Regions from separate parts of the Pseudarthrobacter sp. ATCC 49987 genome, predicted to be linked through region 1. Evidence: riboswitches for the same ligand, from Rfam matches in the RefSeq annotation. Region 1 holds a riboswitch; the other holds the start of a gene.
What was found. A riboswitch is a leader RNA that binds a small molecule or an ion and turns the genes downstream of it on or off. The one in region 1 is predicted to bind cyclic di-AMP.

Region 1 (14,819 bases):
GGTCTTCGAGACCCTGACGGTGCCGGAATGCGCACCGACGATGGCCGCGACGATCGCCAGTCCCAGCCCGCTGCCGCCGGTCTCCCGGGTGCGGGAGGTATCCGCGCGGTAGAACCGCTCGAAGATCCGCGCGGCTTCCTCGTCCGGGACCCCGGGGCCGTGGTCGCGGACCTCGATGACGGACTGCCGGGTTCCGTCGGTGCCGGTCCGGACGCCTACGGCCAGTTCGATCGGCGTGCCCCCGGGGGTGTAGCGCAGGGCGTTGCCCACGAGATTGCCCACGACTTGCCGCAGCTTTGCCTCGTCGCCGAGGACCGGCGCCGGCCCGGGCGGACCGCCGTCGAGCCCGGTCAGTGAAATGACACGGCCGCGGTCGCTCGCCTGGGTGTCCACCACGGCGTCGTTGGCCACCAGCAGCAGATCGGCAGGCTTTTGCTGCAGCGGCCGCTGCTCATCGATCCGGGCCAGCAGCAACAGGTCCTCCACCATGGTCCCCATCCGCTTGGCTTCGCTTTCGATCCGTCCCATGGCGGTGGACACGTCCTCCGGGGTGGACAGGGCGCCGTGCCGGTACAGCTCGGAGAAGCCGCGGATCGTGACCAGCGGGGTGCGCAGTTCGTGCGACGCATCGGCGGCGAAGCGGCGCATCCTCGCCTCGGAGGCCATCCTTGCGGCGAAGGCCGTCTCGATGTGGGCGAGCATGGCATTGAGGGAGCTGCCCAGCCGGCCCACCTCGGTGTTGGGGTTTTCAATTTCGACGCGCCGGGAGAGGTCGCCGGCGGCAATGGCTGCTGCGGTCTTCTCGACCCGGGCCAGCGGCCGGAAGGACCGGGAGATGCTCCAGGTGGCGATGAAGAAGGCCAGGATGAGGGTCAGGAGCCCGACGCCGACCACCACCAGGACCGCATGTTCCATGACGGAATCGACCGGCCACAGCGGCAGCCCGATCACCACCACGGAGCTGCGCTCGTTGCTGTCGACGACGTTGAGTGCGACCACCCGCCAGTTGTGTCCGTCCGTGCCGCGGACCTGGAACGGAGTCTGCTGGCGTTCCGCGGCGTCCGCTGCGCTGATGCTGGCGATGTCCGGGTGGACCTGTTTGTTGCCGCCAAAGGGCAGAGGCGGCTGTCCCGGCGCGAAGAGCATCAGCGAGTAGTCGGTGGGGATGCTCTGGCTCTGGTCCTGCAACTGGCTGAAGGACTGCTGCTGCCGCACCGAGGCCACGGCGGCATGGAGCTTGTCGTCGACCTGCCCCTGCAGATAGCTGTGCAGCAGGGTCAGCGTTCCGGCGCCGGTGGCGGTGAGGGCCACGAGCATCAGCGCCGTCATGATCGCGACAAGCTGCGACCTCAGGGACGCCGACTTCCAACGGTGGAGCAGCAAGGTCAGCGCTTCTCGGCCGTCCGCAGCACGTAGCCCACGCCCCGTTTGGTCTGGATCAGGGCCGGGGCGTCGGGATCAATGTCGACCTTGCGGCGCAGGTAGGAGATGTAGGACTCCACGATCGAGGCGTCCCCGTTGAAGTCGTATTCCCAGACGTGGTCCAGGATCTGGGCCTTGGACAGCACGCGGTTGGGATTCAGCATGAGGTAGCGCAGGAGCTTGAATTCGGTCGGGGACAGTTCGATGACCGTCCCGCCGCGGCGGACCTCGTGGGCGTCGTCGTCGAGTTCGAGGTCATCGACGCGGATGACCGCATCGTCATCCTGCAGCGGCTGCGTGCGGCGCAGGACGGCGCGGATGCGTGCCACGACCTCGTCGAGGCTGAACGGCTTGGTGACATAGTCGTCGCCGCCCACCGTCAGGCCCATGACCTTGTCTTCGGTGTCATCCTTGGCGGTCAGGAAGAGGACGGGGAAGTGCTTGCCTGCGGCGCGCAGCCGGCGGGTGACGGTGAAGCCGTCCATGTCAGGCAGCATCACGTCCAGGACGGCCAGATCCGGGGAGTGGAGATCCGCCGCCGCCAGGGCTTCCCGGCCGTTGGACGCCGAGACGACTTCAAAGCCGGCAAAGCGCAGCGACGTTGACAGCAGCTCGCGGATGTTGGGTTCATCGTCGACGACGAGCAGCTTGGCTTCTGGTCCGGTCTTTTTCATGGTTCCCATGATGCTCCCAGAATCTGGGAGTTTTCTGAATGTCGGATGTGTGTTGAATGGGCGCGTGCTAGCTTGCGGTCCCGACGTCCTTGGCGTCCATGATCCGGTAGGCGTAGCCCTGCTCGGCCAGGAAGCGCTGGCGCTTGGCGGCGAACTCCTGGTCCAGCGTGTCCCTGGCCACGAGGGAGTAGAACCGTGCGGCCCGGCCGTCTTTCTTGGGGCGCAGCAGCCGGCCGAGGCGCTGGGCCTCTTCCTGCCGGGAGCCGAAGGAGCCGGACACCTGGATCGCGACCGACGCCTCCGGCAGGTCGATGGAGAAGTTGGCCACCTTGGACACCACCAGGGTCTGCACCTCGCCGGCGCGGAAGGCATCAAAGAGCTTCTGGCGTTCCTTGACGGACGTGTCGCCCTTGATCACCGGCGCCTGCAGGCGCTCGCCGATCTCGTCCAGCTGGTCGATGTACTGGCCGATCACCAGCAGCTGCTCGCCGGCATGCTCGGCCACCAGCTGTTCCACCACCAGGGTCTTGGACTCGGACGTTGCGCAGAGCCGGTACTTGTCCGCGTCCTCGGCCATCGCATAGGCCACACGTTCGTCGCGGGGCAGGTCGATCCGGACCTCGACGCAGTCGGCGGGCGCGATGTAGCCCTGCGCCTCGATGTCCTTCCACGGCGCGTCGTAGCGCTTGGGCCCGATCAGGCTGAAGACTTCGCCCTCGCGGCCGTCCTCCCGGATCAGCGTGGCGGTGAGGCCGAGCCTGCGGCGCGCCTGCAGGTCCGCGGTCATCCGGAAGATCGGGGCGGGCAGGAGATGGACCTCGTCATAGATGATCAGTCCCCAGTCGTTGCCGTCCACCAGCTCCAGGTGGGGGTAGAGCCCGCCCCGCTTGGTGGTCAGGACCTGGTACGTGGCGATGGTGACGGGACGGACTTCCTTGACGGAGCCGGAGTACTCGCCGATCTCCTCCTCGGTAAGGGACGTCCGCTTGAGCAGCTCGTCCTTCCATTGCCGGGCGGACACCGTGTTGGTGACCAGGATCAGGGTGGTGGTGGAACTGGTGGCCATCGCGGCGGCACCCACGAGCGTTTTGCCGGCTCCGCAGGGAAGCACGACGACGCCGCTGCCGCCGGCCCAGAAATTCTCCATCGCCAGCTGCTGGTAGGGGCGGAGCTTCCAGCCGGTCTGGTTGAGCATGATCGGGTGCGGCGTGCCGTCGACGTAGCCGGCCAGGTCCTCGGCCGGCCAGCCGATCTTGAGCAGCAGCTGCTTGAGCTGCCCGCGCTGGGAGGAGTGCACCACGACGGTCTCGCCGTCGATCCTCGGGCCCAGCAGCGGGGCGATCTTCTTGGCGCGGCTGACCTCCTCCAGCACCGGATAGTCGGAGGTGCGCATCACAAGGCCGTGCTGGGGGTCCTTTTCGAGCCGCAGCCGGCCGTACCGGGACATGGTCTCTTCGACGTCGATGAGCAGGGAATGCGGAACCGGGAACCGGGAGTACTTCAGCAGCGTGTCCAGCACCTTTTCGGCGTCCAGGCCGGCCGCCCGGGCATTCCAGAGGCCCAGCGGAGTAAGCCGGTAGCTGTGGATGTGCTCGGGGGCACGTTCCAGCTCTGCGAACGCGGCGATGGCGTGGCGTGCCTCGGTGGCAAGTTCGTGGTCCACTTCGAGCAGGATGGTCTTGTCACTCTGGACGATCAGCGGTCCATCGTTCACTGGAGCGATTCCTCTGCGGCTTCTACGTCAATAATCCGGTGGATGGACAATACGCGTTCGGTTTCCTTCGCCGGATCGAAAACCCGCACCCGTCCGCCGTTCACAGCTACCGGAACAACCGTTTCCCGCACGGCATTCCCCATGCCGTCGACGACGTTCATCACCACGCGCTGTTTGAGCCGGATCGCCTTCTGCAGGGTTTCCAGCCCGAGCTGGGTTGCTTCCTCGCTGCCGGGGGCCGCGGCGGGATGACCGCCGGTGCCGTCCGCGGCAGTCCGTTCGTTGCGCAGGACCGCCAGCTGGGCGTCGACGTCGGCCTCCGGAGGCGCGGTGCGCGGGGCGCTGTAGACCGGCCGGACACTTCCGGGCACGGCAGTGGTGCGGCGCAGCCGGATGCTCCCGGCCCCGGATTCTTCCACCGCGGGGGACAGCCCCAGGCTCCGGAGCAGCTGGGCTGTTTCCCGCGGAGCGGCGTGCGAGACCAGCACCGTGGGCGCGATCCGGACCAAACCCAGTCCGGAGGCGCCGGGAGTGTTGAGCAGCTCCAGGAGGGCCGTCTCGTCGTCGCTCTGGATGAAGCTCGCGGCGGACCCCACCCGCAGCCTGGCGTGCCGGGCGGCGGTGTCCTCGATCAAGTACTTCAGCGGCTGCGGGATGGCCGTGGCCGAGTGCAGGCCCAGGAAGTCCAGCATGCCCTGGGCATCCTGGCCCGAGTCGAGCGCGCGCCGGACCGAGGACGCCGAGAAGCGGTAGATCGTGGCGGGCCCCTGGCCCTCGGCGTCGGCCATGGTGAGGAGCTTTTCGGTCAGGTCCGGCGCCAGGTAGCCCGGTGCCACTGCCGTGAGGTCGGCCTGGAGCAGGACGTGGTTCAGGGCGGCCGGCAGGTGTTCGCCCAGGATTCCCATCGCCTCATCGGGCTGTTCTGCCGCGATGGCCGCCCCGATCTGGCTCAGCGCACCCGAGCCGATGAGTCCCAGCAGCTCGGCCTCGGCCAGGACCCCCCGGATCAGCGAGCTGAAACGCCGGGCCATCCGGGGCTGGGCCCAGTCGGCGCGCTCCAGCACGGCGGCGGCGTCCAGCACCGGCGCCTGCCCGTCCGGGGCGGCGGCCTCCGCGGTCAGCTCGGCCAGGATTTCCAGGATCCGTTTCCGGACCACGGGGGCGTCCGGACGCTGGGCTTCGGCCGAGAGCGCGTTGATGGTGTTGCCGGCCAGGCCGCGGTGGAGGGCCGGGACCGCGGCCGAGCCGTTGACGGGCTGTCCCACGAGGGAGGGCGCCCGCTCGCTGGCGAGCCAGGCATTGACCAGCCAGAGCCACTGCTCCTGCCGCGGAAGCGTCAGCCACTCAAGCTGCGCGGGCTGGATCCAGGCGGAACTGTCCACGTCCAGCCGGATCAGGCCGGCCAGGGCGCACAATTCCGCGAGCACGCCGGCGTCGTGCATTTCGGTCCGCAGCGCGTCCGCCAGGCGCTTGAGTTCCCGGACGCCCACACCGCCGCTGCGCAGGGTGACGAGGGGCTGGTCGCGGACGATGTAGAGCAGTTCGCCCACCAGCCGCAGGGTTTCGGCGATGGCGCCCAGTGCGGCGTTGCGGCGCAGTGCGGCGGACGTGGATCCCAGCCGCGGGGCCGGGGGAGTCAGCGCAAACTTCTCGATGACAAAGCCGCCCCGCAAAGCGACCCCGACGCTGTGCGGAAGCTCCACGTGGGCGGCGTCCAGCGGCACCAGCAGCCCGCGGGCCAGGAGCCAGTCCACCGGCCCGACGTCGGTGGCCTCGTGCAGCACGGACGCGCGCCGTTGCGCCTGGGGAACGGCGCCCATGGCCCAGTTCCCGAACCGTGCGAGCAGCGCCGTGGTGCGTTCCGGGGCGGTCTCCAGGATCTGCCGGAGGGATTCCGGCGTGGCCGTCCAGTGCTGCAGCGACAGTGCCGCCTCCATCGGGGTGGCCGCGGGGGAGACAGCCGCGCCGTTGTGGTGCAGTTCCCCGACCAGCTGCACGACGCGTTGCGCGAAGGCCGGCTGGAGCCGCACGAGTTCGGTGTAGCTGCGCCCCAGACCGGCCGGGTAGATCCCGATCACGTCCTTGAGGCTGCCCACGGGCAGGTAGTAGCGCTGCTTAGTGCCGGCGGCCGGCGCGGCGCCGTGCGGCGGTTCGGCCCGGTGGACCAGGGCCAGTTCCTGGAGCGAGTGCAGCATCTTTTCAATCGCGGTGAGCGTGGCGCCGTTGATCAGCTTCTTCAGCATCGGGGCGGAGGCGCTGTGCCCGGTGTCCGTGTTCGTGCATAAGTGCAGGGTTTCGAGGACCTGCATCTGCGGGCGGTTGAGCCGTTCCAGGGCGCGCTGGACGCTGACCCGGCCGCTGGCGCGGGCCGCAAGGGCCGCAAAGTCGGGCACGCCAGGGGAAATGAGGTCCGGCCGCGCGGAGAACAAGGCCCGCAGCGAGTCATCGCTGCGTGCCTGCAGTTCCTTGCTGAGCGCGCGGATCAGGGACATCAGTGCAACGCTACCTTCCGTCCGGCTTTCCGGTCCGTCGCCGGGCCGCGGCGCCGTCGATCACGAGCAGGAGCATCAGCAGGAATGCCGCCGGGAGCCCGTAGAGGGCGGTGGACGTGATCCACACGGGCGGCACGGAATTGTTGAAGGCCATCGCCATCACGACGCCGACGGCCGTGAGCGACAGCACAGCCGCAACAGCCGCAACGATCAACAGTGGCCGCCGGAAACGCAGTGGAGTCATGGAGCTAACGCTAACAGCCCGGCTTGTCCCGCGCCCCAAACGGCCAAAGTGGACTGGGCAGGATAACCTTGAAGGAACAGACCAACACGGTCCGGGCAGTCATACCCTGAACCCGCATATCCATGCGGATGCGGTGACCGCCGGCCGTGTCACCAGCAGAACGAAGAAGGTTGATTACGTGCCTACCGGCAAGGTCAAGTGGTATGACAAGGAAAAGGGCTTCGGATTCCTCGCGGGCGAGGACGGCCAGGAAGTCTTCCTGCCGAAGTCCGCGCTGCCCGAGGGCGTAACCGAGCTCAAGGCCGGCACCCGGGTTGAATTCGGCGTGGCCGACGGCCGCAAGGGCGCCCAGGCCCTGGGCCTGCGCGTGCTGGACAAGACGCCGTCCATCGCCAAGGCCAAGCGGCCCAGCGCGAAGGATCTTGCCCCGCTGGTGCAGGACCTCGTCAGCGTCCTGGACAACCTGTCCGGAACGCTGTCCGCGGGCAAGTACCCGGAAGGCAACAAGGGCAAGGCGATCGCGGTCGCCCTGCGTAAGGTTGCCGACGAGCTGGACGCGTAGGACCCGGCGATGACTCCGGATCCCAAAAAAACCGGGACCAAAGACGGCACCAGGCCACGCGCCGGGGTTCCCGTCTGGCGCACCGGCAAGCCCGATGCTTTCCTGGCGGCCGCCGTCGACGACGCGCGTGCCGCCCTCGAGGGCATCGCCCCCGCCGAACAGATCGGCCGGCATCTCGCGGCCAAGAGCGAAGGCGACCGCCTGGTCACGCACCTGTTCGAGTCCAAGCTGGCCGGCTACGGCGGCTGGCAGTGGTACGCCGTGCTGACCCGGAACTCCAGGTCAAAGGTTGTGACAGTCGATGAACTCGGCCTGCTGCCCTCCGAGGACTCGATCCTGGCGCCTGAGTGGATCCCGTGGGCAGAGCGTGTCCGCCCGGGCGATGAGCAGGGCGACGAGGAAAGCCCCGAAGCCGCCGGTGCGGCTCCGCGCCAGGACGCAGGCGAACCTGGCGACGCCGTCGCCACCCCCGGCGAGGCGCCCGAAGACTACGCTGACGACGCGCCGGAGGACGACTCGGACGACGCCGACGGCAACGCCGACGGCGCCGGCGACGAATACGACGCCGACGATGTTGACAACGACGATGTTGACAACGACGATGTTGACAACGACGATGACCCCGCAACGGCTGCCGGCGACGACCCGGACGACGAACTGCCCGCAGCGCAGGTTGACTAGCGGTTGGAACCATCAGGGACGCTGCACAGTGAGGGCTGGACATGATGTCCACCTTCAAGTCCCTGCACATCCTGAACTACCGGATCTGGTTCATCGGGGCGGTCGTCTCCAACATCGGGACCTGGATGCAGCGCACAGCCCAGGACTGGCTGGTCTTTGACCACCTGACCGAGCACGATGCCAGCGCCATGGGCATCACGATGGCCCTGCAGCTCGGCCCCCAGCTCTTCCTCGCCCCCGTGGCCGGGCTGATTGCTGACCGCTTCAACCGCAAACAACTGCTCGTCCTGACCCAGTCCGCGATGGCTGTGCTGAGTGCAGGCCTCGGAATCCTCGTGATCTCAGGGGCCGCGCAGCTCTGGCATGTCTACGGCTTCGCGCTGCTGCTGGGCGTCGTGTCCGCACTCGATGCCCCCGTGCGGCAGACCTTCGTCTCCGAACTGGTCCGCGACGAGTACCTGCCCAACGCGGTGGCCCTCAACAGCGCCTCCTTCAATGTGGCCCGGATGATCGGACCCGCAGTGGCCGGCATCCTCACGGTTGCCGTGGGCCCGGGCTGGGTCTTCCTGATCAACACCCTGACCTTTGTGGCGCTGCTCCTGAGCCTGTGGAAGATCCCCACCACCTCGCTGCGCCAGCTGCCCCGGGCCGCGGCCGGCAAAGGCCGGATCCGGGAAGGGCTGCGCTACGTCCGGTTCAGGCCGGACATCGTGGTGGTGCTGGTCGCGGTCTTCATTGTGGGGACCCTGGGACTGAACTTCGTGCTGTTTATCGCGGCCATGGTCGGAACGGAATTCGGCCTGGATGCCAGCGCGTTCGGCCTCATGAACTCCGTCATGGCCGTTGGCTCCGTCGCCGGAGCCCTGCTGTCGGCCGGCCGCAAGAAGCCGAGGTTGCGGTTCATCTTCGGCGCGGCCGGAGCCTTCGGTGTGGCCTCCGGCGTCGCCGCGCTGGCCCCCAGCTACTTCTGGTTTGGCGTGGCGCTGGTTCCGGTGGGGCTCTTCGCGATCACGATGATGACAAGCGCCAACGGCTACGTGCAGACCACCACGGACCCCGTGATGCGTGGCCGGGTGATGGCGCTCTATATGGCAATCTTCATGGGCGGCACGCCCATCGGGGCGCCGTTTGTGGGGTGGGTCGCGAACGTCGCCGGTCCCCGCTGGTCCCTCAGCGTCGCCGCTGCTTCCGGTCTGATCGCTGCCCTGATCGGGCTGGTGTGGATTGTCCGGGCCCAACACCTGCGGATCCGGTTCGACCGCCGTGCCCGCGGGATCCACCACTTCCGCGTCGTGTCCGCCCGCACCGACGGGACCGGGCCGGGCCCCGGTGGAGGCCCCGACGCCAACGGCGCCGGCCGGGGACACAAACCGGACGACGCCGTCGAACGCTGACGAACGCTGACGTAGCAGCGCGCGTGTTGCGGCGGAGCTACTTCTTCAGCTCGCCCAGGACGAAATCGATGCACTCCAGCAGCGCCGACACGTCATCCGGCTCGATCGCCACGAAGGTAGCGATCCGCAGCTGGTTGCGGCCCAGCTTGCGGTACGGCTCGGTGTCCACGATGCCGTTGGCGCGCAGCACCTTGGCGATCGCCGCGGCGTCGATGGAGTCATCGAAGTCGATGGTCGCGATCACGTTGGAGCGGTCCTCAGCCTTCGCCACAAAGGGGGTGGCGTACTCCGAGGCCTCGGCCCATCGGTAGATCCTTCCGGCCGAATCCGCCGTGCGCGCCGAGGCGAAGTCCAGTCCGCCGCTGGCGTTGAGCCACTGGACCTGGGCGTCCAGGGTGACCAGCGTGGCCAGGGCCGGGGTGTTGTAGGTCTGGTTCAGCCGCGAGTTGTCAATCGCCGTCTGGAGGTCCAGGAAGTCCGGGATCCAGCGGCCGCCGGCCTTGATCCGGGCCGCACGTTCCAGCGCTGCCGGGGAAAACAGGCCAAGCCAGAGGCCGCCGTCGGACGCGAAGTTTTTCTGCGGGGCGAAGTAATAGACGTCCGCTTCCGCAACGTCGACGTCCAGCCCGCCGGCAGCCGAGGTGGCGTCAACCAGGACGAGGGACCCTTCATCGGCGCCGGCCACGCGCCGGACCGGAGCGGCGACACCGGTGGACGTCTCGTTCTGGGGCCAGGCGTAAACGTCGACGCCGGCCTCGGCCCGGGCCGCCGGCCGGGTGCCCGGCTCGGACTTGATGATGGAGGAATCGGCCAGGAACGGTGCATTGTTGGTGGCGGAAGCGAACTTCGAGCCAAACTCGCCAAAGGACAAGTGCTGTGCCTTGTTCTCCACCAGCCCGAAGCTGGCGATGTCCCAGAACGCGGTTGATCCGCCGACGCCCAGGATGACCTCATAGCCCTCGGGAGCACGGAAGAACTGGCTGAGCCCGGTCCGGACCGACCCCACCAGGTTCTTGACCGGCGCCTGGCGGTGGGATGTTCCCAGCAGATTCGAGGCCGCTGCGAGTGCTTCCATCTGTTCCGGGCGGACCTTGGACGGCCCGGCGCCGAACCGGCCGTCCTTTGGAAGGAGGTTTGCGGGAATCGTGATGCTGGTGTCGCTCACAGTGGCTCCAATTTTTCGGCTGGTACAAAGTGTGGCTCGGGAGGTGGCCCGGCAGGGTGGCTGCAGCGGAGCCTGTCCTTTCATTCTGCCTGACTGCCCCGCGGGGGAGGGAAAAAGGACCGTCACAGTCCGGTCATTGAGATTATCCGGAGTAATTCAAATTAGGCTAAGCTGGCCTGCGAACGTACGGCGGACCCCGCCAGGGCGCCAGCAGCACGCGGTACGGTGGGAATTACGCAAGGACGGCGCTCGAGGAGCTGAGCTGAATGACGGATCTGATCGATACAACCGAGATGTATCTTCGGACCATTCTGGAACTTGAAGAAGAAAACATCGTCGCCCTCCGAGCCCGCATCGCCGAGCGGCTGCGCCACTCCGGACCCACTGTGTCCCAGACGGTCGGCCGGATGGAACGCGACGGACTGGTGGTTGTTTCCGGCGACCGGCACCTTGAACTGACGGAAACCGGCCGGAAACGCGCCATCGAAGTCATGCGCAAGCACCGTCTTGCCGAACGGCTGCTGGCTGACGTGATCGGGCTCGACTGGGCCTACGTCCACGAGGAAGCCTGCCGCTGGGAACACGTCATGAGCGAACGGGTCGAACGACGGATCTTCGAACTGCTCAACCACCCCACCGTCTCGCCCTATGGCAACCCGATTCCCGGCCTCGCGGAACTGGGCGGCCTGCCGTCCCAGCCCCTCGCGGACGGCGTCGTGAACCTGCTCGAAGCCATGACCGGCTACGGGCCCGATTCCACGGTCAGGGTTAACCGGCTTGCCGAGCCCATCCAGGTGGAACCGGAACTGCTGGTCCAGCTCGATGAGGGTGGCATCCGCCCGGGCGCCCTGGTGTCGCTGGAGCGTGTGGGGGAGTACATCTCGGTGCGGGTCCCCGACATCGAAGGTGCCCTGGAACTACCGCCCGAGGTCGCGGCCCACGTCTTTGTTACCGTCAGTTAACAGGAGCTATCCGAGGACTCATGGACCACCCATGAGTTGTGCACAGGGCCGATAACGGATTTATCTCTGGACGGCTTAATCGCCTATAGTTGATCACTAGTACCGATACCAAAGCGTTATCTGATCCGAAGCCGAACTCTGCCAGCGGATCAGTCGCCGAATCACCTTCTGGCAGAGGCGGGGGAACCACTTCTGGCTGTTCAACAGCCTTGGGGTGAAGTCCGTCAGCGGCAAGCACACTGGACCGAGGGACTCCCCTGGATGCCCCTGCGCCTGGATGCTTGCTACGGCGGACCGGGTCTTTGATCTCTCTGACCCGAATCCGACAGCTAACTCCGCAGGCTTCTCCAGAGAGGAATCGTTCTTGACCACCCAGACCGCCAGGGGCCGACGTCGCGCGTCCGGTCCCGCACCGGAGCCGCGTCCGGCCGTCGCCGTCATGGCAGACCGCCCCCGTGACGCGCACCGCGATGAACGAAGAGGCCGCCGCAGCCCGTTCCGTCAGGTAACAGACTTTGCCGCCGCCAGCGGCGTTGGTCAAAAGGCCGGCATTGCGCTGGCCGCCACGGGTCTGGTCCTCACCGTCACGGTCCCCGCGACGGGCCCCGTGATGGCCACGAACACGGGTTCCTCCTCCGGATCCGTCTCGGCCGCCGTCCAACCGGACGTCACCGCCGCCGACGCCAAGATCGACTTCAACCGCACCGCTATCACCACCCAGGGTGACCCGGACGGAAAGCTCAAGCAGTTGCTGGGCGCCCAGTCCGTCGGCTCCATCACCCGGGCAGCCTCCTCGGGCAGCCTCGGCCCGCCCCTGGACCAGATGAAGACCGCGTCGCCCTTCGGCTACCGCGTCAGCCCCATCACCGGCGGCTCCGGGGAATTCCACCGCGGCCAGGACTACTCGGCCCAGTGCGGCACTGCCGTCCACGCTGCCGCGAGCGGCACCGTGACCTTCACGGGATGGCATCCCTACGGTGGCGGAAACCGGGTGGTGATCGATCACGGCAACGGCCTGGAGACCACCTACAACCACTTGTCCTCGTCCAGCGTCAAGGTGGGCCAGCAGGTCTCCCGCGGCGATGTCGTGGCGCTCAGCGGCACCACCGGCGCCTCTACGGGCTGCCACCTGCACTTCGAGGTCATGGTCAACGGCGAAGTCGTTGACCCGACCGGTTGGCTCTGACAAAGCTGAAGGGAAGCTCTCGCATTCTTGTGACACGCCGTGATCCGAATGTGACATTGGGCCCCGACTGCTGTACCGTTTGACCTACGCCAACTTTTCCGAAGTTGGCGCTCTTGAGTGGATTGCCTAGCTCTGCCACCGCTCAAGGTCCGTTCGCATTACATCGTCTGGCAGGGGCGGGGGAACCAATTTTGGTCTTCGCAAGAAGACCTTGGGGTTAAGTCGCAAAGCTTCCCAGGAAGCAGCGCGGCCGGGTGACTCCCATCCGAATCCGACAGCTCACCTCGCAGGCATTGGGAGAGGCTACTTTCGTGTCTTCACGCCACAATGCTGCGCGTCACCGCGCTTGCGCGGCTCTTACGAGCCCGCTGGAATCCAACTTCCGTGCCGCCCTTGCTGGCGCCCGGAACGGATCCCGCACCGCCGTTTCAATCTCTACTGAGTCCGGCCCGCAGGCCATGCACCTGCATGCAGTTCCCGCTTTTGGCGCGTCTTCGCAGTACACCCTTCGCTAAGTAACCCATTTCGGGGCGATCCGGCGTACCCCCAAGATGCCGGAGCGTCCTCAGCCTGCGCCTGAAAAGCGCGGACCCAGGATCACGAAAGAGAGAACTTAATGACTACTCGTGCAAACGCACGGCACCGCGCCGAGGTCACCAAGACCAACTCGCTGGCCGTCATTGCCAAGGCTGTCGGCGACAACGCCGGCGGCATGGGCCGTCAGGCCGCAGTTATCGCTGCCGCTTCCGGCCTCGTCCTGACCAGCGGTATCGCAGCCAACGCTGCTGAGGCCAACGTCCAGCGCGAATCCACTTCGGCTTCCACGCTCGAAGTCCAGTCGGCCACCCCGGCGACCATCTCGGCAGCTTCCACCATCGCCATCTCCTACGAGAAGCCGGCCGTCACCACCTCCCCGGCACCGGTCGTCGAGGCCCCGAAGCCTGTCGTGAAGGTCCAGGAGACTCCCACGGCGAACACCGCCAAGACCGCCGGCACCAAGGTCGGCGCCGCCGGCACCGCTGCCCCGGCCGTCGCCAGCGGCATGGGCGCCACGATCGCCGCCGCTGCCTACGCCCAGATCGGCGTCAGCCAGGACTGCACCGCACTCGCCACGAACGCTCTGGCTGCTGCGGGCATCAACTACCACGGCTGGCCGGCAGGTTACCTGTCCCTCGGCCGCACCGTGAGCGCCGCCGAGGCACAGCCGGGCGACCTCGCGTACTACCAGAACGGTGGCGCCGGCATGGCCCACATCGCTGTATACGTCGGCAACGGCATGGCCGTTCACGGCGGCTGGAACGGTGGAACCACGTCCCTGCAGACTGTCAACGTCGGCTCCGGCCCGGTCTTCATCCGCGTCGGCGGCTAAGACAGCAGCTGTAGCAAAGTAATCAAAGCACAGGACCCCTGCCATTCGGCGGGGGTCCTTTGCGTTGCCGGGGCGTGAACTTCAGCCGACACGGGTCGCGGCAGGCAAAAAAGATTCGGCGAATTGGCATGTCCATGTTTACTCTTGTTTTGTCGATCCATAGCCCGACCATGCAGAGGGCAGCCGGCCCTCGTGCCCCTGGCGGGTGCGGCCGTGAAGAGGTATGCGGATGCGCACACTCGTTCTGAATGCTGGATATGAGCCGCTGGCGGTTGTGACCTTCCGCCGGGCGCTCGTCCTTGTGCTGACTGGAAAGGCCAGTGTCGTGGCGGAAGGCGACGATCCCGTCGTCGGGCCGCAGGACGTCCTTGGCCGGCCGTCGGTGATTCTCCTGAATCGCTACATCAGGCCCCGGTACAACACGATGACGGCGGTGAGCCGCCGCGGAGTGCTCCGACGGGACGGACACCGTTGCGCGTACTGCGGCAAAGCTGCCCACACCATCGATCATGTCCAGCCCAAATCCAGGGGCGGTGCGGATTCCTGGGAAAACCTCGTCGCTGCCTGCCTGCGGTGCAACAACGCCAAGGGCGACCACACCCCGGGTGAAATGGGATGGAAGCTCAGCTTCAGCCCGGCACCTCCCAGGGGCACCACGTGGCAAATCAAGGAGCTGGAGAAGCCGACGCCGGCCTGGGACCCGTTCCTGCTGCCGGAATCCGCTGCCTGACGCGGCCCGCCGCTGCCTGGCCTTTGGTGCCTGACCGGCTGGCCCGGACCACGCTAGGCTGGGCCGGTGGAATTCGATGCTGTCATTCTTTCCGGGGGCCGGTCCGCCCGGCTGGGAGGCGTTCCCAAGTCCGGGCTGATGCACGACGGCGCCACCCTCCTGGAACGCGCGCTGCAGGCCGCCCGCGGCGCGGCGGCCGTCGCCGTAGTCGGGCCCGACCCGGG
Region 2 (14,819 bases), 190 kb from region 1:
CGTGGATCGCCGGAGAGGAAAACGAGCGGGGCAGGATGCGGCCGGGCATGGCCGCGGACTTCGTTCTGCTCGGTGACGACATCACGAAGGTCGCGCCGGAACGGATTTCCCAGACCCAGGTTGTCGCTACATTCCTCGGCGGAGAGTGCACCCATGGCAGCACCGCCCTGCATTGGCAGGCTCCGAGCACATCCACCGTCCAATATTCCATCAGTAACTGAAAGGAGCAAAGGTGCCCAATCACACCTCGACCACCGTCCCCGGGCGGCAGGAGCCAGCAGGTATCGAATTGGAGGAACTGCAGGCGGTCTTCAGGAACGCCATGGCCAGTGTCGCCACCCCGGTCTCTGTGGTGACCGCACTCAAGGACGGAAAAGCCCACGGCACTACTGTGAGTGCGTTCGCTTCACTCTCGATGAATCCGCCCATGGTCATGGTCGCCCTCGACCGAAGTTCCGACCTGCTAAGTATCCTCCGGGAGACCGGCGCGTATGGGGTGAATCTCCTCGGGCACGAACATTCCGAGTGGGCCAGCGCCTTCGCCAAGAAGGGCAGCGACAAGTTCAGCGGGATCCCCTGGGCAGTCGACACCGGACTGCCCAGGCTGCCAGGCACCTCCTGGATGGCGTGCTCGGTAGAGTCCCTGGTCGACGGCGGTGACCACATAATTGCGCTCGGATCCGTCCTGAAAGTCGATCTCGGCGACGACAAGCCGCTGACCTACTGCCAGAGGACCTTCGGCACTCATGCGCCGATTCCAGGGTGACCGTCCGGCAATCCCCCAATCTCCGGGTGTGCGGTGAGGAACTATTTTCCGTTCCCACAGAAGCACAGGCAAGACGGGCAGCGGGTTAGGGGTCGCAACGAATCCAGCATCTGCTTCGGCTACCTCGGTGACGTGGGGACCGCAAGCTGAGGAGCAGGTCACAGTTGTGGCGATACTGGTTCAGATGTCCGTACGCATAGCAGGGACAGCATAGGCTGGCACCCCCCTTGCCTCACCACAACTTCACCCTGCCGGCGTGGTCCCGCCCCTACAGCCTGAATTTGTGCGTCTGGATATCAGCGGCAGGCGCATCTAGCGACCGGTGAGGGGCCATTGACACGTAATACCCAATTTTTGAATGTATCGATTTCTCTTCAATCCACTTCTGATATAAAAAACCGCTGGCCGAACCATGATGCGGATATACGCCAGTGGAAGCCATGCAAAACAAAGACTCGGATCACCGGGAATGTAGTCGCGATCTAGTCCAAGCCCTACTCGGATTGAGCTCGTTCGCGAAATATCACACAGAAGGAAAGGTCAAAATGAAGTTCGGAATTCTTAACGAGGCCCAAGTTGCGAAAGGGTCGACGCATGCCGTTCGAATCCAAGAGGTTATCGATGAAGCGGTGCACGCCGATAAGCTCGGCTTCGATTATTGGGGTACCTCTGAACAGCACCTGGTGCCGAGTTCGTGGACCGTTTCGTCCCCGCAGGCGATCTATGGTGCGGTGGCGGCGCTGACAAAGCGAATCAAGCTCCGAACAATGTCGATTGTGACGCTTAAGGAGCTGGGTCACCCCATTCTCAATGCGGAGCGGCTCGCGACCTTGGATGCCATTTCTCAGGGCAGGGTCGAGTTCGGCAGCGCCCGCTCCAATAACGCTGCCTACCAAACGGCTTTCGGCATTGACCCAACAAGGACACGGCAGGAATGGCTCGAGACGGTCGAAGCAACGCTGCGCGCGATGCAAGAAAACCCTTTTGCCTTCCAGGGCGAGATCTATAAGATCGATGAACCGTTCTACGTGTCACCCCGCCCGTACTCCATGGTGCCGCCGCCGGTTTGGGCTGCGGCTTCCAGTGCCGAATCCCACAAAATGACAGGCGAGCTCGGCATCGGAGTGATGACGCTCGAAAGCTTCTTGGGCTGGGACTACGCCAAAGACTGCGTCGAGGCGCACATCGAAGGCTTCAAGAGCGCCGCTCCCATCGGGGGCTTGTACCCGCCGAACCCCGGACGAGCATTCCTGACGTTCCCGGCCCATGTCGCGGAAACTCATGACCGAGCGATCGACGAGGCGAGGGAAACAACGCTGGGCTTGGTTGCCCACCTCGCTGACCTGTACACGACGGTGGCGAAGACCGAAAAGGAGAAGGGCGGGGATTCGTACGCATACCTGTTGGATCTGGCGGATAAAATTTCGCATTTCACGAACGACATCGAAGGCCTGATTGAGCACTCGCCAACTGCCATGATCGGCACCCCGGACGAGGTGATCGAGCGTATCCAGCGACTCGAGAAGATGGGCTTCAACGAGATCATCCTCAAGATCGACAACTACGGTCATCGGACCAACCTCCGCAGTATGGAAATGTTTGCGAAGTACGTGATTCCGGGTGTGAAGCATCCCTCGCTCATCCCGGACAATGACTACGAGCAGCGCGGTGTAGCGGCCAAGCCATACCTCATCTGAGCTGGATAACTTAACTTTCTCCTACAACTGATATGTAGTTGTTCCTTGTCAAGAGGGCAAGGGTGAGCGGTCCAAGACTGGATGTCTTGGACCGCTCACCTGTGTTCGTTCCCTGCCTGGTCCGGCCGGCCGGCGCGTCATGATCGACGGCGCTGTCAGACTGATATGCGCGGGTTGGCTACCGCAGGACGAGGTGTTCGGCTGGAGGGGTGCCGCTGGTCTAGCAATGTCGGGCGTCACCGGGGATTGCCGGTTGTCCATAGTTGTATCGCGGGTCTCCTCCACGCTGCCGAGCCATCCAGGCCGGCCGGGAACGGCACACCTCTATTCATCGGTCCATGGCTGCTCCCGTTGGACTTGGGCGGCGAGAGACCAGCACCAGCCAGCCAGTTCGCGGGCGACGGCGACGTTAGCGATGACCCGGCGTTTGTGCCTGGCTTCGAACTGGTCCCACCTGTGATGCAGCCGGTGGTTGCCTTGATGGCCGCGGACCCGGGAGACCTCATCGGCTGCGTCCCAGCGGGCGCGCATGTCCCGGCTGGCATGGGTGTAGGGGCGGCGATGGTGCCAGGCGGCCTCGACCAGCAGGCGGCGGGCATGGATGTTGCCGGTTTTAGTGATCCCGCCCTGGGACCGGGAAGCGCCGGATGAATGCTCCGAGGGAACCAGACCCAGATACGCGCCGATCGTAGAGCCGGTGAAGCGGGTCCAGTCACCAATCTCCACCGCGAGGCCGAAAGCGGTGAGCACCGAGATCCCGCGCAGGCACATCAAAGCGTGGACCACGGGGGCGTAGCGGTCGGTCGCAGCGAGGGCCGTGATCTTCGCGTCCAACCTGTTCCTGCGGTCCAGTGTCAGTTCTGCCGCTTCCAGACAGGCCTCGTACGCGGCCTGCAGGGCAGGGTCATCGAATCGTTGCCGGTGCAGCCAGGTGTGGTGGGCGTCGGTCCAGGCATGGCCGCCGGAGTAGACCAGGCCATGGCGCAGCAGGAGCTTGGAAACGCGGTTCCTGGCCCGCATCAAATCCGCGCGGACGTCCTCACGGGCACGCACCAGATCCCGGGCTGCTTCATCCGCACGGCCCGGAACCCGCACGGACGTTATCTGTCCGAGCAGGGCCAACCGGGCCAGATGCTCAGCATCGCGCGCATCGGTCTTCACCCGGTCCCCGGGCGGCCGCTGAAGCTTCGAGGGCGCCACAACCAGGCACTCGATCCCTGCACCGACCAGTAACCGGGCCAATCCGAATCCGGTTGGCCCTGCCTCATAGACAACGAGGACCGGGCCCGGCAACCCGGAAACCCACTCGGCGACCCCGGCATCGTTGGCGGCCAGGCTCTGCCTCAGGATCTCGCCCGTTTCACGGTCGATCGCGCAGCCCTTCACACTGCGCGCATGGACATCCAAACCGACGTAAGTACGCTTATTCATGGCTGGAACCTCCAGACGTTCAAATGTGGCTCTGCCAGTCCACACCCCCGCAGGTATGCGGGGGAAGACCCGGACCGGTAACCCACGAACCTCTTTGAACCCGAGGTTCCAGTCCTACATCAGGACCGGCCCACCACACTTCATATCGTCTAGCTCGTTGGCCGATCCTGCGAGCTTGAGCAGGCGTCCCTCCCACGGGTACCGGGCAATTGGCGCTCAGGAGGACAGGTGCATGCAAACGTTCGAGACATGTCGCTTACTAGTGTTTTGACTGAAGGGAGGAGACGGCCATCCGTCCCGTACAGTTCTAGGGATTCGCCGCCGTGCGTTGTGGCCGCTCAGCCCCGCGGCGGCTTCTTCGGGTTCCGTGTCTCGACGCTCTTCCAAGGGCCTGGCGTCACTTTCGACGCTATGTAGTTCCCGAGACCGTCATATTTATCGAACAGTCCCGTCCGCTCGTTTTTCTGCTGGTAGCGGTCTCTAAGCTGACCATTCCGCTTGCCTTCGCCGGTGTTTTTTGCCACCGAGCACCCCCTAAATCGCGTCGTATTCCCGTGGGAATCATATGTGATCGGCGGGCGGCGCCAATGTTTTTTGACGGAAACGGCGGCGTGCGGTTCCTCGGTCGGTAGGGGCGACTCAGAGCCATTCGTTCATCTAGATCACTGAACGGCCGAGTGCAGTATTTATCCTCGCACCAACTGGCATGGGCAGGTGGGCCCCATCGTTGCGTCGGTCTGGACGTCGGAGCCGAACTGCGAAGTCGGCGTCGGGCTGGGCATGCGGAATCAAGATTTGCCAATTCTTTGCCAATGTGTCCACCAAGCGCAAAGCAAAAGGCCCCGCTTCCCTTTGATTACAAGGAAAACGGGGCCCTTCTATGTGGCGGTGACGGTGGGATTTGAACCCACGTTGGCTTTCACCAAACAACATTTCGAGTGTTGCACCTTCGGCCGCTCGGACACGTCACCAACCTGAATAGGTTACCGGAGCAAAGCGCTCATCCACAAAACGGCGCCCCAACGGACCCCGGCCACCGTCCGCCCGGACCCCGAGCGGCGCCGCGCCCGGGGCCGCCGGGACTTCCCCGGTAAGGGGCAGGGGACTAGATTCGTCAGCAAGATGAGCAATTCAGACCAGCTACCAGAACAGCACACGACAGCCACCGCATACTGGACCGTCGGCCCCGAAAAGGGGGAGCTCCGGCGCGAGGACCTGCCCGCGCCCGGCCCGGGCGAGGCGCTGGTGCGCACCCTCTACTCCGGCATCAGCAAGGGCACCGAGCTGGTGGTCCACAACGCCCGCGTCCCGGAGTGCGTGGCGGAGGAAATGGCCGCCCCGAACCAGGAAGGCTCCTTCCCGTCCCCGGTGAAGTTCGGCTACCTCTCCGTCGGCGTCGTCGAGGCCGGCCCGGCTGACTGGCTGGGAAAGACCGTTTTCTGCCTCTACCCGCACCAAGACCGTTACGTCGTCCCGGTGGAGTCACTCACCGTGGTTCCGGAGGATGTCCCCGCCCGCCGCGCCGTGCTGACCGGCACCGTCGAAACAGCGATCAACGGGATCTGGGAGGCCGGCCCCCGGCTCGGCGACCGCATCGCCGTGATCGGCGCTGGCCTTGTCGGCGGCATGGTGGCCAAGCTCCTGAGTTCCTTTCCGCTCGGGCGGCTCCAGCTGATCGACGTCGACCCGGCCAAACGGGCGTTCGCCGAAACGCTCGGCGTCGAATTCAGCCACCCCGACGCCGCCCTGCCGGACTGCGACATCGTGATCCACTGCTCCGCCTCCGAGGCAGGCCTCGAACGCGCCCTGCAGTTGGCCGGCGACGACGGCGACGTCATCGAAATGTCCTGGTACGCCGACCGCAAAGTCACCGTGCCGCTGGGCGAAGACTTCCACGCGCGGAGGCTGTCCATCCGTGCCAGCCAGGTGGGCGTCGTGGCCCGGGCACGCCGCCACCGCCGCACCAACGCCGACCGGCTCCAGCTCGCCGTCTCACTGCTGCGCGATCCCGGATTCGATGTGTTCCTCACCGGCTCGTCCCCGCTCGCGGAGCTGCCCGACGTCGTCCAGCGGCTCTCCGACGGCGCCCTGGAGGCGCTGTGCCACGTTATTGAATACCCGGTGAGTGGAGCCCCCTCCATCGGATCAGCCACAACAGAAGCCACGAGGTAAATCCGTGTTCAGCCTGACCGTCCGCCGCAACTTCATGATCGCCCACAGCCTCCCGCGCCCCGCTTTCGGACCCGCCCAGGGCATGCATGGCGCCACCTTCGTCACGGAAGTGACCTTCCGCCGTCGCGCCCTGACCGACGACTCGATCGTCCTGGACATCGGCGAGGCCGGCGAGGTGCTGGATTCGATCCTCGAAGGCCTGAACTACAAGAACCTCGACGAGCACCCGGACTTCGCCGGCAGGCTGAGCACCACCGAGGCCCTGGCCCAGTACGTCGCCGACGCCATGGCGGCCAGGATCCGCACCGGCGCGGACGGGCGCGAGCTCGCCGGCCTGGACGTCACCCTGCGCGAAACCCCCGACGCGTGGGCCAGCTACTCGCTCGACTTTGAGGCCAGCTAGGACTTCGGTGCCAGCCAGGAACGGGGTGCCAGCCAGGAGCAGCTTGCAGCCGGGTGCCCTCCGCCTCCGCCTGGTGGTGCCCGGCAACGTGCGCCACAACTCGGGCGGCAACGTCTACAACGCCGCCCTCGCCCGTGAGCTTGCCGTGCTGGGCGTGGACGTGGAAACATGCCCGGTCGACGGCGACTGGCCGGTGGGCAGCGCGGCGGACCGGCAACGGCTGGGCGCCCTCCTGGGCGACGACGGACGCGGCGCCGGCCGCACGGTCACCCTGGTTGATGGACTGCTCGCCTGCGGGGCGCCGGAGGAACTCGCGGCCGCAGCGGCCGCCGGCCGGCCCGCCTGGATCCTGCTGCACATGCCGCTGGACGACGCCGGACACGATGAAGCCTGTCTGGAACGCCGGGCGCTGCGGGAAGCGGCCGGGGTGATCTGCACCAGCACGTCAGCGGCGGCCGGGATCCGGGCACGGCACGGAACATATGGTCTCCGGGTAGCCCTGCCCGGCACTGACACGGCCGCGCTGGCCTCCGGATCGGAGCCGCCGCACCTGATTGCCGTGGCCGCCCTGCTGCCGAACAAGGACCAGTCGCTGCTTCTCGCCGCGCTGTCCGCCCTGCCGGACCTGCCGTGGACCGCCTCCCTGATCGGCTCGGACACCGCGGATCCGGCCTATGCCGCGCTCCTCCGGGATACGGTGCAACGGCTGGGGCTGCAGGACCGCGTAAGGATCCCGGGGGAGCTGCGGGGCCCGGGGCTGGAGGCCGAATGGGCCGCGGCCAATCTGAGCCTGCTCATTTCGCAGGCCGAGACCTACGGGCTGGTGGTCACGGAGTCGATTGCGCGGGGTGTGCCGGTGGTGGTCCGGTCCGGCACCGGCGCCGTCGAAGCTCTCGCGGCGGGCACCCCTGATCCAGCGCCCGCGCCGGACCATGCTGCCGGCTGGCCGGGAACCGCCGTCGCGCTCGGCGCGGACCCGGCGCCCCTCACCGATGTCCTGCGGCAGTGGCTGTCCGGGCCGTCCCTCCGCGCCCGCTGGCGGGCCGCCGCGGTTGACGCCCGGGACCGGCTGCCCGGCTGGGACGCCACCGCCCGGACCGTGCTGGAAACCCTTGACGCGGAACGCCCGGCGGGGCTGCCGCCCGTCGCGGGGCCAGAAAAGGCTGCAACGGAAGATTCCCCTGCCGCACCAGCTGGTGGACAATGACCACATGACGCCCGAGCCCCTCACCACGCAGCCCCTGACGCCGAACGCGCCGCCGGCCCGGACCCTCACCCGGGAGCGGCTCCGCGCCTGGGCCTGGCACAAGCAGGGCCTGGACGGCTCACTGGCCGGCTGCACCCCAGAACAGGTGTTTGCCCGGGCGGGCTGGGCACGCTCCGTTGGCGGCGCCAACCCCTACCTCACACTCTTCGCCCGCGCTGGCATCCGCCGCGAACAAGTGGACGCCGACGTCCTGGCGCACCGGATCCTGGAACTGCCGACGGCGCGCGGCTGCACCTATGTCCTGGGCCGGGACGACTTCGCCTGGGCGCTGCAACTCGGACGGGACGCCGCCGAGGCCACCGTCAAAGTAGTCGGCAGGCTCGGTGTGGACCGCGGAGAAATCACCCTGCTGGAGGAACAGGTGCTGCACACGCTCGCAGAGGCCGCAGCCCCGCTGGACCCGCGGCAGCTCAAGGAGGAACTCGGCGAATCCGTGCGGAACCTCGGCGAGGAAGGCAAGAAGAAGGGCGCCACCACCACGCTGCCCACGGCCCTCGGCATCCTGCAGGCGCAGGGCCGGATCCGCCGGGTACCGGCCAGCGGGCGCCTGGACCAGCAGCGCTACGCCTACGAACTCTGGAACCTGCCCCCGAGCCCGCTCGACGACGACGGCGCCCGCACTGAGCTGATCCGCCGCTACCTGGACTGGACCGGAGGGGCCACCTTCAAACAGTCGCAGTGGTTCACGGCTTTCACCGTGGCCCAGAGCAAGGCGGCGCTGGCCGCGGCCGGCGCGGTGGAGGTTCCCACCGCCGCCGGGGAGACGCTGTGGATGCTGCCCGACGACGTCGAACGGCTCGCCGCGTTTGAAGAGCCGGCCGACGAGCAGATCCAACTGCTTGCGGGCACGGACTCGCTCACGCTGTTGCGGCGCAACGCCGCCGAACTGCTGGCCGACGAGGACCAGCACACGACGGCCCTGGGTTCGCTCGCGCTGCAGGCGGACCTCCCGGACCATCCCATCTTCGACCGGGGCCGGATCATCGGGCTGTGGCAGTACGATCCCGGCAGGGAACGCATCGTACCCTGGGTGTTCCACGCGCCCACGGCCGCTGTGACGCGGCGGATCGCCGAAGTGGAGGACTGGATCCGCGAGGACCTGGGCGACTTCCGCGCCTTCAGCCTCGATTCACCGGCCACCCGGCAGAAGAGGATCGACGGTCTGGCGGCCGCCGCATCAGGCTCCGCCGCCGGCAGGTAAGGCTCAGGGGGGCGCAGATGCGGGGAGTGATGGCCCAAGCTCAGGCGCCGCGGTGCCCGGCGAAGAAGTCCCGCAGCAACGCGGCGCACTCCGGTTCCCGGACCCCGCCATACACTTCCACCCAGTGGTTGAGCCGGCGCTCGCGGAGGATATCGAACACGGACCCGGCGGCCCCGGCCTTCTCGTCCCATGCCCCGAAAACCACCCGGGGAATCCGGGCCAGCACCACGGCGCCGGCGCACATGGCGCAGGGCTCCAACGTCACCACCAGCGTGCAGTCCGCCAGCCGCCAGCCGTCACCGGCGCTCCCGCCCCGGGAGCTGAGTTCCTGCAGCCGGGCGGCGGCCGCACGGATGGCCACCATCTCCGCGTGCGCCGTCGGGTCGCCGAGTGCCTCGCGTTCGTTGCGCCCGCTGCCGAGCACCGTACCGTCGGGGCCGATGACGACGGCGCCGATCGGCACGTCCTCGGTGGCCAGGGCGGCGCGCGCCTCGGCGAGGGCAAGGCCCATCCATTCGGCATGGCGGGGCTCGGGGGAAGTCATGGCTCAATGATAGTTTCGACAGTAAGCACGCTGTGCAGCCCGGCTGCCCGGCAACCACACCGGCACCAACATTCGGGAGAAACCGTGAACACCGGGACAGAGAGCTGGCTGACGCAGCGCTGGGGCAAATGGGTGGTGCCCTACGCGGCGCTGTGGGCCACAATGCTCATCGGCGGCGTGGTGGTGCTGGTCCTGGCGCTGCTAAGTGCCGAGGTCTATGACAACGTCGTGGACGACGCCGGCCTGGCGAACCTGGACAAGCCCACCCTCGGGATGATGGAGCAGCTCCGCAGCCCCGGCCTGGATGCGTTTGTCACGGGCTTCACCAACATCGGCGGCGGGATCGGGATGCCCATCCTGGCCAGTATCCTCACGGCGTGGCTCATCTGGGCCAGCCGGACCTGGCGGCCGCTGATCCTGATCGGCGGCGCTGCCGCCGTCTCCGTGACCGCGACGTCCGTGGGCAAGAAGCTGATCGGGCGCACCCGCCCGGACCACGCCGACGCCGTCCCGCCCTACGAAACCTCGCCGTCGTTCCCGAGCGGCCACACGCTCAACACGACGGTGGTGATCGGACTGGTGGTGTACCTCGCCTGCCTGCAAATTAAACGCACGCTGGCCCGGGTCAGCCTGATAGCGGCGGGGGCGGTGTTCATCTTCGCGATGGGCATGAGCCGGGTCTATCTGGGCCACCACTGGATGACCGATGTGATCATCGGCTGGGTGCTGGGACTGGCCTGGGTCGGGATAGTGATCCTGGCCCACCGGCTCTTCCATGTCCTGCGGCACCGGGAACAGGCCGGACCCGCACCGACTTTCGACAACGAGGCCCACCTGCGCGACGGCGCCGCCGGCAGCGGCGCTCCGGGGGAGACGAACGACGTCGGGACCCGCGGTCCCACGGGCGGGCCCCCTGCCGCCGGGTGATAGTTTTGACCCATGCGCACTCTCGTTGTGGACCACCCGCTGGTCGCCCATAAGCTCACCGTCCTGCGGGACAAGAACACCCCGTCACCGGTCTTCCGCCAGCTCACCGAGGAACTCGTCACGCTCCTGGCGTACGAGGCCACCCGGGAAGTCCGCACCGAACCGGTGACCATCGAGACACCGGTCAGCACCACCATTGGCACGGCTTTCACCAAGCCCACCCCGCTGGTGGTCCCCATCCTGCGCGCCGGACTCGGCATGCTTGAGGGCATGACCAAGCTGGTCCCCACGGCCGAGGTCGGATTCCTGGGCATGGCCCGCGATGAAGAGACCCTGGGCATCATCACGTATGCCGAACGCCTCCCCGAGGACCTCACGGACCGGCAGATCTTCGTCCTGGACCCCATGCTCGCCACCGGCGGCACGCTGCGCGAGGCCATCAAGTTCCTCTTCAAGCGCGGCGCCTCCGACGTCACCTGCATCTGCCTTCTGGCCGCCCCGGAAGGCCTGGCGAAGCTGGAAGAGGAGCTTGCCGACGCCAACGTGACGATCGTGCTCGCCTCGATCGACGAGAAGCTCAACGAGAAGTCCTACATCGTCCCGGGCCTGGGCGACGCCGGCGACCGCCTCTACGGCGTGGCCGGCTAGCCCCTACCGGAAAATAGCACCCGGGGCTAGCCTGAGCCGCATGGACTGGAAACTTGAACTTGTCTTTGTTCCCGTGTCTGATGTGGACCGTGCCAAGGATTTCTACGTCAACAAGGTCGGCTTCAACGCCGACTACGACGAACGGCCCATGGACGGCATCCGCTTCGTCCAGCTGACCCCGCCGGGCTCAGGCTGCTCCATTGCCATCGGCGAGGGGCTCAACGACGCTCCGCCGGGAACGGCCCCCAGCCTGCAGCTTGTGGTCAGCGATATCCAGGCCGCGCACAAACAGCTTAAGGACAACGGCGTGGACGTCAGCGACGTCGACGTCCAGGACTGGGGGCACTTCGTCCACTTTGCCGACCCGGACGGCAACAAATGGGCGGTGCAGTACATCCCCAACCGTCCCGGCGGTTAGCCGCTCTGCGACACCGTTTTCGCGGACTGCGGCAGGCAGAAGCGAGGCCCCGGATCCAGTGGATCCGGGGCCTCGCGTCCGGCCGGGGCTGAGGCCCGCGGTGCCGGTTGTTTAGTACCAGTTGTGCGCGTAGTGGAAGTTCAGGGCGCCGCACGGGGAGCCGTAGCGGTCCTTGACGTACGTCAGGCCCCAGTTGATCTGGGTCCGGTAGTTGGTGCGGTAATCGGCGCCCGCGCTGGCCATCTTCTCGGCCGGCAGGGACTGGACCACACCGTAGGCGCCGCTGCTCGGGTTGGTGGCAGTCGTCTTCCAGTCCGACTCCTTGGTCCAGAGTTTCATCAGGCACTGCATCTCGTTGGCGGCCCAGCCATGGGAGCCCAGCTGGCTCGCCGCGTACGCCTGTGCGCCGGCAGGATCGTCGACGGCAACAGGAGCGGGTGCCGGGGCGGGCGCGGGGGCCGGGGCAGCCGCCGGGGCCGGTGCTTCGGCGGGCTTCACCTCGGTGGACTGGGCCGCGATGCCGCCGGTGGGGACAGGGGTCTGGTTCGCCACCCGGACACGTTCAAAATCGAGGTGCGTCAGGGGGGCCGCCGTGACGGTTGATTCCGTGGAGTTGCCGGCGTTGGCAGTGCGGGCGGCTGTCTCGGACGCCTGGCCGGCGGCTCCGACTCCCACTAGCACTGCACAAGCGGCAGCAACAACGGCCGCCCGGCGGCCGGTGGAGCCTGCATTGGTGGCAAAGCGGGACAGGGCCGAAGCGGGCTTGGCCGGCTCAGCGCGGTGGCGGGATGGCTTCGAGCGGGTCGGTGCAGCGCCGTCAGGGCGCGCTTGTGCCTTGAATTCAGTCATGATCGCCTCTCAACGCCTGCGGAGTTAGCTGTCGGGTTCGGATGAGGTCATCCGGCCGCACGGAATCTCACGTGTCGGCTTCACCCCAAGGGCGCAATGTGCAGAAATGCCCGGGAACTCTGGGTTCCCCGCCTCTGCCTGGTCCAGCGGAATCCGGGAGGCGGCAGAGCTTGGCGTGCATCCGGATATGCGGCCCTAGTGATGGCCGCACCCTAAAAACGGTACAGGACTCGGACTGCTGAGTCACATTTTGGTAACAGGGATCACGACGACGGCGTGGCCGCTTGCTCCCGGGCCTGTCCGGCGGGGGCCTCTCCCCGGCCCGCCGGAGGGGTAGCCGGCAGGCGCACCGTGAACTCGGTCCGGCCGGGCGCCGAGGCCACGCTGACCGTCCCACCGTGGGCCTCCACAATCGACTGCACGATGGACAATCCCAGCCCGCTGGTTCCCTCTGCCGACGCGGCGGAAGCCGTTGGGGCCATCCCGACGGCAGCGGCCGCCGGGGGGCCGGGGAGCGTCCTGGGCGGGTGAATCGGATGGCGGGGAAGGGGCCGCCGGCCGGGTGCCGGCGTCGTACCGGTCACGGGATTCTTCCGGGACGCGTCAGCGCGCGTGAACCGCGCAAACACGCGGTCCACGAACTCGGGGGAGATCCCGGGGCCGTTGTCCGTCACGGTCATCACGGCGCTCCCGTCCGGCGCGCGCTTCACGCCGGTCACCACCATGGTGCCGGGGCCGGTGTGCTTGCGCGCGTTGGAGAGCAGGTTGGCCAGCACCTGGTGCAGCTGGGTCGCGTCCCCGCGGACCACCACCGGCTCTTCCGGGAGTTCCAGATGCCAGACCCGGTCCGGGGCCATGACCTTCTCGTCGCTGACCGTCTCGATGGCCAGCTGGGTGAGGTCGACCTCGGTGAGCTTGAGGGGCTGGCCCTCGTCCAGCCGGGCAAGCAGGAGCAGGTCCTCCACCAGGGTGGTCATCCGTTCGGACTGGCTCTGCACCCGGGCGAGGGACTTTGCGCCGTCGGGGGTGAAGTGTTCGGTCATCCGCATCAGCTCGGTGTAGCCGCGGATGGCTGTCAGGGGTGTGCGCAGCTCGTGCGAGGCGTCCGCGACGAACTGGCGGACCTTCGTCTCGCTCTTCTGCCGGGCTTCGAGTGCGTTGGAGACGTTGTCCAGCATCAGGTTCAAGGCATGGCCGACACTGCCCACCTCGGTGCCGGGATGAGCCGCGGCGGCGGGCACCCGCATGGCGAGTCCCACTTCTCCGGCGTCGAGCGGGAGGCGGGAGACCTGTGTGGCCACCTCGGAGAGCTGATCAAGCGGCTTCATGGTGCGGCGGATCAGCGCCGTCCCGGCAAGGCCGATCACGACGAGGCCGCCAGCGGACACGAGCACCATCGTCCAGACCAATGAAGCCAGCGTGTTCTGTTTCTCGGCGAGCGGCAGGCCGGTGACGATCACATCGCCGTCCGGGGTCTCGGCGGCCACCAGCCGGTAGGCTCCGGCGGACAGGGTCCGGTTCACGGGCTCGCTCCGGGCGGCGAGCTTGAGGAGAACTTCGTCGTCCTCGTCGGTGAGCGACTTCCGGGTGGCGTCCTCGGCGAGGAAGCCGGCGCTGCGGACGGAGTCGTCCACGATCCTGGCGTTCAGGGTACCGATTCCCTGGCCCCGCGCGTCCAGGGGGTCTGCGCGGCCGCCGGTGCGGCCAAACTCGCGGGCGCGGTCGGCAGCCTGCACCAATTGCTTGTCGAGCTGCCTGGTCAGGAAGGAGTCCATCGAGGCATAGCTGACGACGCCGACCGCACCGCAGATCGCCACGAGCAGGGCCATGGTGACCAGGACAAGCCGGGTGCGCAGATGCCAGGTGGCGGGGTTGCGCCAGTTGAGCCCGGAAGGGCGGATCGTGGGGGAGCGGTCAGGCACGGATCAGTCCGCCGGCTTCAGGACATAGCCGGCGCCGCGCACCGTGTGGATCATGGGCGGGTGGTTGGCGTCGACCTTCTTGCGCAGGTACGAGATGTAGAGTTCCACGATGTTGGCCTGCCCGCCAAAGTCGTAGTCCCATACCCGGTCCAGGATCTGGGCTTTGCTGACAACGCGTTTCGGGTTCTCCATGAGGTAGCGCAGCAGCTCGAACTGGGTGGCAGTGAGGTGCAACTCCTCACCCGCGCGACGCACTTCGCGCGTGTCGATGTTCAGGACGAGATCCCCGACGACGAGTTCGGCGGTATCCATCGCGGCCACTCCGGAACGCTGGACCAGCCGATGCAGCCGGAGCAACACTTCCTCCATGCTGAACGGCTTCGTCACGTAGTCGTCCCCGCCGGCAGCCAGCCCGGTGATGCGGTCCTGGACAGCGTCCTTTGCTGTCAGGAACAGTGCCGGCACCTCGGGGGCGAAGGCGCGGATCCGGCCCAGCAGCTCAACGCCGTCGAATCCGGGAAGCATCACGTCGAGCACTAGCACGTCGGGGCGGAATTCCTTGGCAAGCTTCATT

Region 2: another riboswitch for cyclic di-AMP. It lies ahead of GXK59_RS14755 (hypothetical protein); the one in region 1 lies ahead of GXK59_RS13890 (M23 family metallopeptidase).

The regions. Positions count from the first base shown of each region.
Region 1 is NZ_JAABNS010000001.1:3,006,638-3,021,456, reverse strand. It holds gene GXK59_RS13940 (sensor histidine kinase) at 1-1,380, opposite strand, end outside; gene GXK59_RS13935 (response regulator transcription factor) at 1,386-2,096, opposite strand; gene GXK59_RS13930 (DNA repair helicase XPB) at 2,164-3,810, opposite strand; gene GXK59_RS13925 (helicase-associated domain-containing protein) at 3,807-6,302, opposite strand; gene GXK59_RS13920 (hypothetical protein) at 6,313-6,546, opposite strand; gene GXK59_RS13915 (cold-shock protein) at 6,725-7,108, shown strand; gene GXK59_RS13910 (DUF3027 domain-containing protein) at 7,118-7,789, shown strand; gene GXK59_RS13905 (MFS transporter) at 7,834-9,183, shown strand; gene serC (phosphoserine transaminase) at 9,221-10,348, opposite strand; gene GXK59_RS13895 (metal-dependent transcriptional regulator) at 10,615-11,310, shown strand; cyclic di-AMP (ydaO/yuaA leader) riboswitch at 11,455-11,670, shown strand; gene GXK59_RS13890 (M23 family metallopeptidase) at 11,675-12,496, shown strand; cyclic di-AMP (ydaO/yuaA leader) riboswitch at 12,634-12,803, shown strand; gene GXK59_RS13885 (NlpC/P60 family protein) at 13,113-13,865, shown strand; gene GXK59_RS13880 (HNH endonuclease) at 14,095-14,595, shown strand; gene mobA (molybdenum cofactor guanylyltransferase) at 14,662-14,819, shown strand, end outside.
Region 2 is NZ_JAABNS010000001.1:3,198,993-3,213,811, reverse strand. It holds gene GXK59_RS14825 (amidohydrolase) at 1-221, shown strand, start outside; gene GXK59_RS14820 (flavin reductase family protein) at 233-766, shown strand; gene GXK59_RS14815 (LLM class flavin-dependent oxidoreductase) at 1,312-2,463, shown strand; gene GXK59_RS14810 (IS110 family transposase) at 2,788-3,894, opposite strand; gene GXK59_RS14805 (hypothetical protein) at 4,233-4,418, opposite strand; tRNA gene GXK59_RS14800 (tRNA-Ser) at 4,778-4,865, opposite strand; gene GXK59_RS14795 (dehydrogenase) at 5,017-6,066, shown strand; gene GXK59_RS14790 (6-pyruvoyl trahydropterin synthase family protein) at 6,071-6,469, shown strand; gene GXK59_RS14785 (glycosyltransferase) at 6,513-7,676, shown strand; gene GXK59_RS14780 (DNA glycosylase AlkZ-like family protein) at 7,681-8,937, shown strand; gene GXK59_RS14775 (nucleoside deaminase) at 8,978-9,481, opposite strand; gene GXK59_RS14770 (phosphatase PAP2 family protein) at 9,566-10,408, shown strand; gene upp (uracil phosphoribosyltransferase) at 10,421-11,056, shown strand; gene GXK59_RS14760 (glyoxalase superfamily protein) at 11,097-11,474, shown strand; gene GXK59_RS14755 (hypothetical protein) at 11,586-12,323, opposite strand; cyclic di-AMP (ydaO/yuaA leader) riboswitch at 12,322-12,482, opposite strand; gene GXK59_RS14750 (HAMP domain-containing sensor histidine kinase) at 12,587-14,245, opposite strand; gene GXK59_RS14745 (response regulator transcription factor) at 14,249-14,819, opposite strand, start outside.